DNA from 4 places in the Bradyrhizobium elkanii USDA 76 genome. Region 3 is predicted to be linked to each of the others. Evidence: predicted binding sites of a transcription regulator. Region 3 holds the regulator's gene; each other region holds the start of a gene.

What was found. Region 3 encodes PhoB, which activates phosphate uptake and scavenging genes when phosphate is short. Its sites were predicted from a motif close to TGTCATNNANCTGTCAT; they were not measured.
Region 1: JEY66_RS25985 (RNA degradosome polyphosphate kinase) is a predicted target of PhoB. The motif match lies at 1,570-1,586, and genes of this name have one in related genera.
Region 2: ppk2 (polyphosphate kinase 2) is a predicted target of PhoB. The motif match lies at 1,668-1,684, and genes of this name have one in related genera.
Region 4: JEY66_RS20430 (glycerophosphodiester phosphodiesterase family protein) is a predicted target of PhoB. The motif match lies at 1,436-1,452, and genes of this name have one in related genera.

The regions. Positions count from the first base shown of each region.
Region 1 is NZ_CP066356.1:5,325,914-5,329,118, forward strand. Features, by position in the region: gene purM (phosphoribosylformylglycinamidine cyclo-ligase) at 1-58, opposite strand, end outside; gene JEY66_RS25975 (CDP-alcohol phosphatidyltransferase family protein) at 219-761, shown strand; gene JEY66_RS25980 (P-loop NTPase family protein) at 850-1,527, shown strand; gene JEY66_RS25985 (RNA degradosome polyphosphate kinase) at 1,660-3,205, shown strand, end outside.
Region 2 is NZ_CP066356.1:6,527,104-6,530,308, forward strand. Features, by position in the region: gene JEY66_RS31410 (hypothetical protein) at 1-299, opposite strand, end outside; gene JEY66_RS31415 (fumarylacetoacetate hydrolase family protein) at 430-1,602, opposite strand; gene ppk2 (polyphosphate kinase 2) at 1,865-2,728, shown strand; gene JEY66_RS31425 (transporter substrate-binding domain-containing protein) at 2,950-3,205, shown strand, end outside.
Region 3 is NZ_CP066356.1:8,280,385-8,283,589, forward strand. Features, by position in the region: gene JEY66_RS39245 (aspartate aminotransferase family protein) at 1-277, opposite strand, end outside; gene JEY66_RS39250 (GcrA family cell cycle regulator) at 765-1,277, shown strand; gene phoB (phosphate regulon transcriptional regulator PhoB) at 1,517-2,227, opposite strand; gene phoU (phosphate signaling complex protein PhoU) at 2,373-3,089, opposite strand; gene pstB (phosphate ABC transporter ATP-binding protein PstB) at 3,192-3,205, opposite strand, start outside.
Region 4 is NZ_CP066356.1:4,215,224-4,218,428, forward strand. Features, by position in the region: gene JEY66_RS20430 (glycerophosphodiester phosphodiesterase family protein) at 1-1,232, opposite strand, end outside; gene JEY66_RS20435 (twin-arginine translocation signal domain-containing protein) at 1,574-1,870, shown strand; gene JEY66_RS20440 (GCG_CRPN prefix-to-repeats domain-containing protein) at 1,929-2,192, opposite strand; gene JEY66_RS20445 (ArsR/SmtB family transcription factor) at 2,498-3,193, opposite strand.

The DNA.
Region 1 (3,205 bases), 3.0 Mb from region 3:
CGGCGTCGATATCGACACCCGAATCCGCGTAAGTGAGCCCGTTTTTGCGCTCGGTCATGCCCAATTCCAGATGATCAGGGGCTGGTTACGAGGAATTCCGCCCCCGCGCAATGGCTCGCGGCGCTGCCGCCGCGATACTATGTAGATAACACAAGGCGGCTGCGCAAAAGAGCCGGATATCGAGTAAAATCAGGCTTCTAGCCGGGAAGCGATTCAAGTTGAGCATTCCGAACATCATCACCCTCGGCCGCATCATCCTGGTGCCGGTGATCGTCTGGGCCATCGTGTCCAGCCAGATGGAGATTGCGTTCGCGATCTTCGTGATCGCCGGCGTCTCGGACGCGGTCGACGGTTTCCTCGCCAAGCGCTTCAACATGACGAGCGAGCTCGGCGCCCTGCTCGATCCGCTCGCCGACAAGGCGCTCCTGGTGTCGATCTATGTCGCGCTCGGAATCTGGGGCGCGGTGCCGCGCTGGATCGTGATTCTCGTGGTGTCGCGCGACATCATGATCGTCTCCGCCGTGATTGTGTCATGGTTGTTCGACAAGCCGGTCGAGATGAAGCCGCTGATGGTGTCGAAGCTGAACACGGTGGCGCAGGTCGCGTTCGCGGCGCTGGTGCTGGCCTCGCTCGGCTTCGGCTTCGAGCCGCATCCTTACGACTGGATCCTGATGGGCCTGGTCACGATCTTTACTTTGGGTTCGGTGTCCCTCTATCTCGTGGAATGGGTGCGGCACATGAGCACGATCGAAGCTCGGTAGGCGGGATCCGGAAAAGTCGAAGCCGGTTTTCCCGCGGCAAACGCGACGCGTTTGCGCAGAGCTAAAATAAGGTGGTTTGGAGACTTGTGTGGCCAGTAGCGTTCAACCTCGTCAATTGGCCTTGGCCCTGCCGCACGAGGAGAAGCTGACCCGCGACGATTTCCTCGAGGGCCCTGCCAATGAGGCCGCGCTGGCGCTGATCGACGGCTGGCCGGACTGGCCGAACCGAATCATGCTGCTGGTCGGGCCTGACGGCTCCGGCAAAAGCCACCTCGCCGCGATCTGGGCCGAGACCGCCGGCGCGCGCGCGACCGCGGCGCATGCGCTGACCGCCGAGGCGGTGCCGACCGCGCTTGCGACCGGTGCGCTCGTCGTCGAAGACCTGAGGCCGGCGGATTTCGACGAGCGCGCCATGTTTCATCTGATGAATCTGGCGCGCCAGGACGATGCCTATGTGCTGATCACGGCGCGCGTTCCGCCGTCGGCGTTCGAGATCGAATTGCGCGACCTGCGGTCGCGGCTCCGCGCGGTGCCGACCGTGACGCTGCTGCCGCCGGACGACCAGCTGTTCCGCGGCCTGATCGTCAAGTTCTGCGCCGACCGCCAGATGAGCGTGGACGAACCGCTCGTCAGCTATCTGAGCAACCGGATCGAGCGTTCCTACGTTGCCGTCCGGCAGGCGGTCGAGCTGCTGGATACCGAGGCACTCCGGCTCGGCCGTCCCGTTACACGGGCGCTGGCGGCGGAGCTGTTGCGCGATGCCTGATCCATCCCCGCGGCTTGACGGCGCAGGCGAGCGGAACATCAATGTCATCGAAACGTCATCGCAATATCACATGGTTTCAGCGGCTCTCGGCTAGACCGCCCCAGCCCCTGCCCTGAATTGGACCAGCACTTGATGGACTCGGCACAAGCTACTGAAATCAAAGAAAAAGAGGCGGAATTTCCCGCCATTCCCGCAATCGCGACCAGCCCCGAGCGCTTCATCAACCGGGAGCTCTCCTGGCTGCATTTCAACCGGCGGGTGCTCGAGGAATCGGTCAATCTCGGCCATCCCGTGCTGGAGCGGGTCCGCTTCCTGTCGATTTCGGCGAATAACCTCGACGAGTTCTTCATGGTCCGTGTCGCCGGCATCAAGGCGCAGGTCCGCGAGGGCATTACCGAGCGCAGCCCGGACGGCCTGCTGCCGGCCGAGCAGCTCGTGATGATCAACAAGACCGTCTCGCAGCTCGCCTCCGACCAGCAGGCGATCTGGAGCGACCTGCGGGATATCCTGGCCAAGGTCGGCATCCAGCTGGTCGATGGCCGCGACGTCACCAGGTCCGAGCGGAGCTGGATCGAGGATCACTTCCTCCACAACATCTTCCCGCTGCTGACGCCGCTGGCGATCGACCCGGCGCATCCCTTCCCGTTCATCCCGAATCTCGGCTTCACGGTGGCGCTGCAATTGTCGCGGATCTCCGACGGCAAGGCGATGAACGCGCTGATCCGCATGCCCGGCAAGATCGACCGCTTCATCCGCATCCCCTCCACCAAGGAAGGCGCTCCGGCGCGGCTGATCACGCTGGAGCAGGCAACCGGTCTGTTCATCGGCCGCCTGTTCCCCGGCTACACCGTCAAGGGCCAAGGCGCATTCCGCATCATCAGGGACTCCGAACTCGAAATCGAGGAAGAGGCCGAAGACCTCGTTCGCCTGTTCGAGACCGCGCTCAAGCGCCGCCGCCGCGGGTCGGTGATCCGGCTCGAGATCGAGGCCACGATGCCCGAAGAGCTGCGCATCTTCGTGCAGCACGCCTTGTCGGCGGCCGACGACGAAGTGATCCTGGTCGACGGCGTGCTGGCGATGAACGAGCTGTCGCAGCTCACCCGCCTCAATCGCCCGGACCTCGAATTCCCGCCCTATGTGCCGCGTCATCCCGAGCGGGTGCGCGATCATGGCGGCGATATCTTCGCCGCCATCCGCCAGAAGGACCTCGTGGTCCATCACCCCTACGAATCCTTCGACGTCGTGGTGCAGTTCCTGCAACAAGCGGCACGCGATCCCGACGTGGTCGCGATCAAGCAGACGCTCTATCGCACCTCGAACAATTCGCCGATCGTGCGCGCGCTGGCGGAGGCCGCCGAAGCCGGCAAGTCGGTGACCGCGCTGATCGAGCTGAAGGCACGCTTCGACGAGGAAGCCAATATCCGCTGGGCCCGCGACCTCGAACGCGCCGGCGTACAGGTGGTCTACGGCTTCATCGAATTGAAGACGCATGCCAAGCTGTCGATGGTGGTGCGCCGCGAGGGCGGCAATCTCACCACCTATGTGCACACCGGCACCGGCAACTACCATCCGGTCACCGCGCGCATCTACACCGACCTCTCCTACTTCACCTCGGATCCGATCATCGGCCGCGACGTCGCGCGGGTCTTCAACTACATCACCGGCTATGCCGAGCCGA
Region 2 (3,205 bases), 1.8 Mb from region 3:
ATCACGATGATGGCCAGTGAGACGGCAATGACCAGCATATCGGTGGTGAGCCAATCGGGCATTCCGTTTGATGGCTGCTCGCTCATGTCCGCGACTCCTTCTGTTCGCGTCGAGCCAATATGCTGGAGCGAACCCGCGCGAACGAGGATGAACTGGTTCACATAAAGCCAGGAAAAAGCGGCAAATTCCTCGTGTTTTAGCGCGCTCAAGTTGCGCCACGCGGTCGCTCTGCCGCGCAGGTTTCTGAACATGTTCGACAATGCCGCCGCTTTCGCACAGTCACCATCATCGTCGTTCAACGCTCTGCAAGAGGCGGCTGAACGTCACCGGATTGCGGGCGCAACTCAGCGCCGACCTGCCGCCGCGCGACAGGCCGCACATGGCCGACGAAGCGGCCGAGGTAGTGGACTCGCCGTCCCGTCCCGATCCTCAGAGCACCTTGCGCTGTGCGAGGTTCTTCATCAGTGCACCGACGCCGAAGGTCCAGGGCTCGCACTCGTCGCTGCCCCGCATCCGGTTGACCAGCTTGCCGAGCTGCGGCGCGGCGATGGTGACGATATCGTCGCGCTTGTGGGTAAAACCCTCGCCCTTGGCGTCGCGGTCCTTGACCGGCGCGAACATCGTGCCGAGGAACAGCGCAAATCCATCAGGGTATTGATGCACGGGGCCGATGGTCTGGGCGACCAGATCGGTCGGGTCGCGGCTGATCTTGCTGATCGAGGAATGGCCCTCGAGCACGAAGCCGTCTGCGCCCGTCACGGTCAGGCCGACATCCATCTTCCTGACATCGTCGAGCGAGAAGGTCTGGTCGAACAGCCGGAGCAGCGGGCCGATCGCGCAGGACGCGTTGTTGTCCTTGGCTTTCGACAGCAAGAGCGCCGAGCGCCCCTCGAAGTCGCGCAGATTCACGTCGTTGCCGAGCGCGGCGCCGACGATCTTGCCGGCGGCGGAGACGATCAGCACGACCTCCGGCTCCGGATTATTCCAGGTCGACTTCGGATGCAGCCCGGCATCCATGCCTGATCCGACCGAGGACAGCGTCGGCGCCTTTGTGAACACTTCGGCGTCGGGACCGATGCCGACCTCGAGATACTGGCTCCAGGCATTCTGATCGATCAGCACCTGCTTCAGTTTCATCGCCTGCTCGGAGCCGGGCTTCAGCTTGGAGAGATCGTCGCCGACCAGGCGCACCACCTCCTTGCGGATCGCGTCCGCCGAGGACGGATTGCCGCGCGCCCGCTCCTCGATCACGCGCTCCAGCATCGAGATCGCGAAGGTGACGCCGGCGGCCTTCAGCACCTGGAGATCGACCGGCGCCAGCAGATGCGGCCTGGCCTTGTCGCGGCCGTCGGGCGGGGTGTTGGCGAGGATCGCCTCGAAATCACCGATCCGCTCGCCGCGCGTGGCGCGCAGCGCGGCCGCGGGATCGCTTTCCTCACAGAGCGCGCTCACCGTCGGGAACCGCGCCGTAACGTCGAACACGCCGTCTGCCCGTACCGCGACGACGGCCGGTCCGCCGGCCTGCGGCAGCCAGACCCGTCCGACCAGCGTGCCGGCGGTGCCGTCCTCCGGCAGGACGTCTTTTGGCGTGAGCGAAATCATCGGCACATCTCCCTTTTTGGTTTTGTCGACTTGTTAGCACAGTCCGCCCGGCGGCGTGAAACAGCGGTCATGGCATTGTCATAGAGGGGTAACATCGCCCGTCAATGCTGCCGTCCGATCCATCTAACATACTGAAAGACGGACCTTCATGACGACCTCCGCCCTCACCGACGAAGCCTCCCGGGATGAAGCCTTGCGCGATGAAGCCTTGCACGACGAAGCCTTGCACGACGAAGCCTTGCGCGCCCGCATCCATCAGGAGATGGCCGACAGCCTCGACGAGGAACTCGAGCTCGAGCTCGACGACATGAGGCTCGACGAGCTCGACCATGACGGCGCCCCCGGCAAGCCGTCGATCGACCGCAAGTTCTACTTCCGCGAATTGCTGCGGCTGCAGGGCGAGCTGGTCAAGCTGCAGGACTGGGTGCAGCACGAGAAGAAGAAGGTCGTCGTGCTGTTCGAGGGCCGCGATTCCGCCGGCAAGGGCGGCGTGATCAAACGCATCACCCAGCGGCTCAATCCGCGGGTGTGCCGGATCGCGGCCCTGCCGGCGCCGAACGAGCGCGAGCGCACGCAATGGTACTTCCAGCGCTATGTCTCGCATCTGCCGGCCGGCGGCGAGATCGTGCTGTTCGACCGCAGCTGGTACAACCGCGCCGGCGTCGAGAAGGTGATGGGGTTCTGCAGCGACGAGCAGTACGAGGAATTCTTCAACTCGGTGCCGGAATTCGAGCGCATGCTGATCCGCTCCGGCACCATCCTCCTGAAATACTGGTTCTCGATCACCGACGAGGAACAGGCGTTCCGCTTCTCGATGCGGATCCAGGATCCGCTGAAGCAGTGGAAGCTGAGCCCCATGGACGTCGAGGCGCGGACCCGCTGGGAGCTCTACACCAAGGCCAAGGAAACGATGCTGGAACGCACGCACCTGCAGGACTCGCCGTGGTGGATCGTCGATGCCGTCGACAAGAAGCGCGCCCGGCTCAACTGCATCTCGCATCTCTTGAGCCAGATCCCCTATCAGGCGGTCACCCATCAGCCGGTAGTGCTGCCGCCGCGGGTGCGCAACCCCGACTATCACCGCGGCCCGATCCCGCAGGAAATGTACGTGCCGGGACGGTATTGAGAGCCGCGATCACTGGCCTCTCCCGCTCGCGGAACCGCTGAACGTCCCCACAAACTCGTCATGCCCGGGCTTGTCCCGGCCATGACGGCGCGCTGAGAGCTCAGTCCAAGGGGAGGTGAAGAAATAGCCACCCCATCGCCTACTATTGGCGCAGGCCGGCGGTATTGCTGGTACCGGATACCGACGCTAGGCTTCCGGCGATCTGGTGCAGGGAGGCCCGCTTGACTCAATCCGACGACATCACAATTTCCGAAGATCGCCGCGACGCGCTGCGCTATGCGCTCGGGATCGGCAGCGGCGCGGCGCTCGCGGCCGCGATGGCAACGCCGGCCTCGGCGCAGACGCCAGCCGACAACACGCTGGATCGCATCCGGGCCAGCAAGGTGCTGCGGATCGCGGTGCTGCCGGGCGAACTGCCCTATTTCAACAAGGACCTCGCCTCGGGCACCTGGTCCGGCTTCTCGATCGAGATGGCCA
Region 3 (3,205 bases):
AGTCGGCAAAGCTCTGCTCGCACAGCCGCGCGGCAAGCGCCTCGCCGTCCGGGCTCTTGAACAGGTTCGACATGTGCCAGAGCTTGGTCGCCTGTTCCTGCAGCGCCTTGACCAGATGCGGATGCGCGTGCCCGAGCGCGTTGACCGCGACGCCCGAGGTGAAATCGAGATAACGGTCGCCGTTGGTTGCGATCAGCCAGGCGCCCTCACCGCGCTCGAAGCCGAGATCGACCCTGGCGAAGACGGGGAGCAGATGCGACGTGGCAGCGTTGGTCATGGCGTTCACTGACGGTTTTTAAGCCGACAATTGCCGCGCGCCTTGACGCCAGCGCAGCAACGGCCAGCTTCGGAAAACAAAACGGCCGCCTTTGCGGGCGGCACGTGGTGGGCATTCTATGCTGCGGTCAGTAAGTGTCAATCGCCACGAAGTGGCCTTCCTGCAATGCGAAACGAGCGCAATCCGGAGCATTCCGGTGCGGTGGAAAAGCCTCATCGCGATGCTTAACTGTGTGGGAACATGTGGACGCACGGCCGCGGACTCTTGCGCCAGAGTCACGCCATATTGTAGCGTTTGGCCTGTCGGGTACGACATCTCGTGCGGCGGTACTGGACCCTCTAAGTAGCCTTCGTGTCTCGCGTAAACGTTCGGGCGCAACACCGTGCCCGGCGAGGGCTAAGGGATTCTGGCCGCAGGGATATTTGTCCAGATTGGCTCGCAGCGCCGCTCCAATGATTGGCCGGCGCTACGCGAAGGGAAGAATGCGATGACTGTATTGACCTGGTCCGACGATCGCGTCGAGCAGCTGAAGAAGCTCTGGGAGTCTGGCCTGTCGGCCAGCCAGATCGCGGCGGAACTTGGCAATGTGACGCGAAACGCCGTGATCGGCAAAGTGCATCGGCTCGGCCTCTCCGGCCGCGCCAAGGCACCCTCCACGGCCGCGCCGCGGCAGCGCAAGGCCCGCCCCGCCCAGCACATGATGCGGGTAGCGCGGCCGGTGTCGCGCGGCAACACCGCGCTGGCGCACGCCTTCGAGGTCGAGATGGAGCCCGATCCGATCTCCTACGACAATGTGGTGCCGATGAGCCAGCGGCTGTCGCTGCTCGAGCTCAACGAGGCCACCTGTCACTGGCCGGTCGGCGATCCCTCGAGCCCGGAATTCTTCTTCTGCGGCGGCAAGGCGCTCGCCGGCTTGCCCTATTGCGCACATCACTCGCGCGTCGCCTACCAGCCCGCCGCCGATCGCCGCCGGCCGTCGGCGAAACCGCAGATCAAGTGAGCACTCGGGAAAAGACGGAAGAACTCAAAAACAAATCCCCGCGAAAGCGGGGATTTTTTTGTGGCTCGTGGCCCATTACATCACCGGCGTCGTCCCGGCGAAAGCCAGGACCCATAATCACTAATGCGTGTTGTTAGAAAGCCGTCTGGCCACGTGCCGATTACGCCGGCCGCGGCGTATGGGTCCCGGCTTTCGCCGGGACGACGCCGGTGATGCGGCTTGCGATGGCCACGCGCCCGTTACGGCTGCGGCTCGGCCTTGGCAAAGCGGTCGTCGAGCGCGTAGCCGGCGCCGCGCACGGTGCGGATCGGATCCTGCTCGCGGCCGGGATTGAGCAGCTTGCGCAGGCGGCCGATATGCACGTCGACGGTGCGCTCATCGATGTAGATGTCGCGGCCCCAGACGCTGTCGAGCAGCTGCTCGCGGCTGAACACGCGGCCGGGATGCTCGAGGAAGAATTCGAGCAGGCGATACTCGGTCGGCCCGAGATCGATCGGGCGGCCGGAGCGCGCCACGCGGCGCTTCTCGCGGTCGAGCTCGATGTCGCCATAGGTCAGCACGGTCGCAAGCCGCTCCGGGCTCGCGCGGCGCAACAGGCCCTTCACCCGCGCCAGCAGTTCCGGCACCGAGAACGGCTTGACGATGTAATCGTCGGCGCCGGTGGCAAGTCCGCGCACGCGCTCGCTTTCTTCGCCGCGCGCGGTCAGCATGATGATCGGAAGCTGCTTGGTCTCGGGCCGCGCCCGCAGGCGACGGCACAGCTCGATGCCGGACAGGCCCGGCAGCATCCAGTCGAGGACCACGAGGTCGGGAACGCGCTCCTTCAGCCTCGTGTCGGCATCGTCGCCGCGCCCCACCGTCTCGACATCGTAGCCTTCCGCATCGAGGTTGTAGCGCAACAGCGTCGTCAGCGCTTCCTCGTCTTCGACTACCAGAATGCGTGCGCTCATCGGTTTAAGTTCTTTCTCTGTGGTGATCCGTTGCCCAGACGCAAACCGAAACGCTTACTTCCTTGAGCATAGTCCCCGCGGAAACGATTTGTCGCGAGGATCATCCAGTTTCGCTCTTGCCGGTCCCGCACTTGCCGATCATGCCTCAGTTGCCCGGCACCGTGGTGGCAAAAGTGGTCATGTCCCCCTTCGGGCGCTTGTCGGTGATCTGCTGGCCCTCGATCATGTAGAACACGGTCTCGGCGATATTGGTGGCGTGATCGCCGATCCGCTCGATGTTCTTGGCGCAGAACATCAGATGGATGCAGAACGAGATGTTGCGCGGATCTTCCATCATGTAGGTGAGCAGTTCGCGGAACAGCGAGGTGCAGATCGCATCGACCTCCTCGTCGCCCTTCCAGACGTTCATCGCCGCCGGCAGGTCGTGCGCGGCGTAGGCGTCGAGCACCGACTTGACCTGCGACAGCACGAGGTCGGTCATGTGCTCGAGGCCGCGGATCAGCTTCAGCGGCTGGAAATCGCTCTCCAGCGCCGCGACGCGCTTGCCCATGTTCTTGGCGAGGTCGCCGATCCGCTCGAGGTCGGTCGCGACACGCATCGCGCTGACGATCTCGCGCAGGTCGATCGCCATCGGCTGGCGGCGCGCGATCGTCAGCACCGCGCGCTCTTCGATGTTGCGCTGCAGATTGTCGATCTCGATGTCGGCGGCGACCACGCGCTTGCCGAGCGCGACGTCGCGACGGATCAGCGCGTCGACCGACTCGGTAATCATCCGCTCGACCAGGCCGCCCATCTCGGCGACCAGGCGCGTCAACTCCTGCAGATCGCTGTCGAATGCCTTGGCGGTATGTTCAGAAGCCATCGCTTGTCTCCCTCAACCATGATCCCGGGGATCATGGTTTCGTGTCCTGAATTTTAGCATGATCCGATCGGAAAACCGGTTCCCACTTTTCCGGATCATGCTCTAGCCGAACCGGC
Region 4 (3,205 bases), 4.1 Mb from region 3:
CAGTTCGCATAGAATGTGGTCGTCGCCGGCCAGTCGGAGAACATCGCGCGGACGCCGACCTGTTTTGCCAGCACGTCGAGCACGGTCAGCGTGTCGCCGTCGCGGTCGATCGCCGCCTTCACCGACTTGTGGTAGAACGCACCACCCTTGTTCAGCGGGCCGTCGCGCTCCAGCGACCAGCCGATCAGATCGAGGCCGGCCGCCTTCGCCGCCCTGGCGTAAGCCGACGGGACGATCTCGCCCTTTTCGTTCAGCGCCAGCATCGCGAAGATCGGCGGCCCCAGGATCGCGACGCCGGAGGCCTTCAATTCCTGCATCGACGGCTTCCAGGTCTCCGGCCGGTTCGGATCGAGGCCTGCTTTCTCGTAGCGGTCCTCGAGATAGAGCGCCTGGCTCGCGAAGTCGGGTTCGGTCTTCACCCAATACAGAATGTCCTTGAGGCTGAAGCTCTGCGGGAACACGTCGCTCGGCGGAATGCCGGCGGCCTTGTAGGCTGCGAGCATCTGGGTCGCATATGTCTCCTGGGTGTAGTCGCCGTCGAACGGCATCGCCACTTCCGGCGCCTTCAGTTCGGGCGTGAATTTTGCGCCGAGACTCCTGATCAAGGCGATGCTCTCGTCATGGCTCATCAGCGTGCCGGAATTGGCGTAGAGCTCGGTGCGCCAGCGCGGCGTGCCGTTCTGGAACTCCGCCGGCGTCTTCGCATCCGGATTGAAGCCGTCCATTTTCGCGGTGAGCCGCTTGAATTCGGCGAGCGTGATGTCGCTGGTGCAGCATTTCGCCGAGGCCTTCCTGCCGGTGGCGGGATCGGCAGGGCTGAAGGGTTGCGTGCATTTTGCGGCGAGATCCGGCACCGTCAGGATGTTGGTCGTGGTGTGCAGGTCGCATTGCGAATGCCGGCACACCAGCTGGCGATCCCGCGTGAAGGTGACATCGCATTCGATCACGCCGGCGCCCATCCGCGCGGCGGCGAGATAGGATTCGCGGCTATGCTCGGGGAATTCCAGCGCGGCGCCGCGATGGCCGATCGAAAAATCGGTCTTGTGGAACGGCCCGGTGCATTGGCTGAGCTGCTGCTTCAGGGGCCCGTCCTTCATCTTGTCGACCAGATAGAACGGGCGCGGCCCGAGCTGCGCCTCGCGCGGCAGCGCGATCTCCCCAGCGGCGACGGGCAGCGCGGCGCCGAGGGCGAGCAGGAACGAGAGCAGGGCGGTGCGGTGGCGGGCAAGCATGGGTGATCCCCCTGATCAGGCATTGTCAGCAGGCCGACATATCACGGAGCATATGCCGGCCGCCTGCGCGAAATGAAACCATGGAGGGAGCGCGCGGTGAATAGCGAGGACATGAAGCGGCTGGTCGCCGACTTCAACCGTGACTGGCCGGAGGTGACGCGCACGCGCGATCTCCTGGTGCTGGCGGAGGAGGCGACGGCGGCATGATGGTTGCGTGACGTCGCGACGTCGACAACCCTCGAGTTCCATGAAACGTGAACGCGCGGTTCAGCGAGCGTTCAGCTCGCGAGGCAAAAACTCGCCGCTGCAGTTGGTCCAACTCAGCAACAAAGGGAACGCTCATGGAACGCCGGGATTTTCTGAAGATGGCCTTCGGTGTCGCCGCCGGAGCCGTCACCTTCGCAGCGACGGCGGAGGCGGCGCCGCTCGCGCCGCTTCCCCTCAACCAGGATGCACGCGCACCGGCGGCTGGCGATGCGCATCCCGCCGTCACCACGGGCGAGGAGGTCGGCCGCATGAAGCCCGAGCAAGTACGCTGGCATCATCGCCGCTGGGGTTGGCGTCACCGGCACTGGCACCGCAGGCATTGGGGCTGGCGCCGCCACCATTGGCGCCGTCATCACTGGCGCCGCTGGTGATCTCGAAAAGAAAAACCCCGCGCCAGGCGGGGTTTTGTTAGTTCGGAATCTGCCGCGATCAGATCGGGCGGCAACGGCCGTAGCGCCAGGCAAAGCCGTAGGGGCAGGCGCGGACACGCGGCGCCACCACGACGGGGCGCTCGACCACGACCGGCGGGCGCACGACAACGGCGCCCGGTGCGACGACGACGCCGCGATTCCTGACGCAGCCGCCATAGGGGCCACGGTGCCAGCCGGGGCCGCAGCCACCGGCGGCATCAGCGGCGCTGATGCCGGCGAATGCGGTCGTCAGCAGAACTGCTGCAGCAAAAAGATACTTCATGTCTTCTCCTTTTTTATTTTTTGGGCCGCGCTGCGGCACCGCAACAAGCTTTCGTCTACCGATTCGCCCGGCCGGATCATTGCAGAAGGCGTGCCCGATGTCGCCGACCATAATGTTGCGGCCTGAATGCGACATGAATGTTGCAGCTCACAGCTGCGTCAGCACGCCGCAAGCCGGCTCAGCATCACTTCGAAATATTTCGCGGACGCGGGCAGCCGCGCGCTAATGGCGAGCGTACGAAAATACATCGGAAGGCGAGGCAAGCGAGACCGGCGGTTCATCGACGCTTGCCCGAAGGCGCGCCGCTATTGGTCGGGGCCGAACAGCGCGGCGAATCGCTTCTCGCCGTTGCGCGAAAAATTGACCACGCGGCTGCCCGGCGCAGCATCGCGCGCGGCCCATTTCAGTTCCGTGAAGCGGTCCATCATGGCAGCGCCCAGCGTGCCGGCGAGATGATGCCGCCGCTCGCTCCAGTCGAGGCAGGCCTTGCACACCGGACGGCGCGGATGCGTCAGCGCATCGGCGTCGATCTGCAGCTCCTCGGCCATGAAGCGCTTGCCTTCGCCGGTGAGCTCGATCGCCTGCTTGCTCTGGCGGACCAGCTTCTGCCGTTTCATGCTGTCGAGCATCTGCACGCCGAGATCGCCGGCGAGGTGGTCGTAGCAGATGCGGGCGCGGCGCAGCGCCGGATCCTTCGGCCCGGTGCGCACCCGCATATGGCCGGCGCGGGCGGCAATGCCCTGCAGGCCTTCCAGCACGTCGGCGACGTCGGGGTCGGAGAGGCGGTAGTAGCGGTGGCGGCCCTGCTTCTCGGGCTCGATCAGCCCGCCGGCCTCGAGCTTGGAAAGATGCGAGCTCGCCGTCTGCGGCGTGATGCCGGCCTCCTGCGCCAGCTCGCTCGCGGTCAGCGCGCGGCCGGTCATCAGTGCGGTCAGCATGTTGCAGCGTGCGGGATCGCCGACCAAAGCGGCGATCCGGGAAATGTCGGGTCCTGCTTTCATAGTTCGATGATA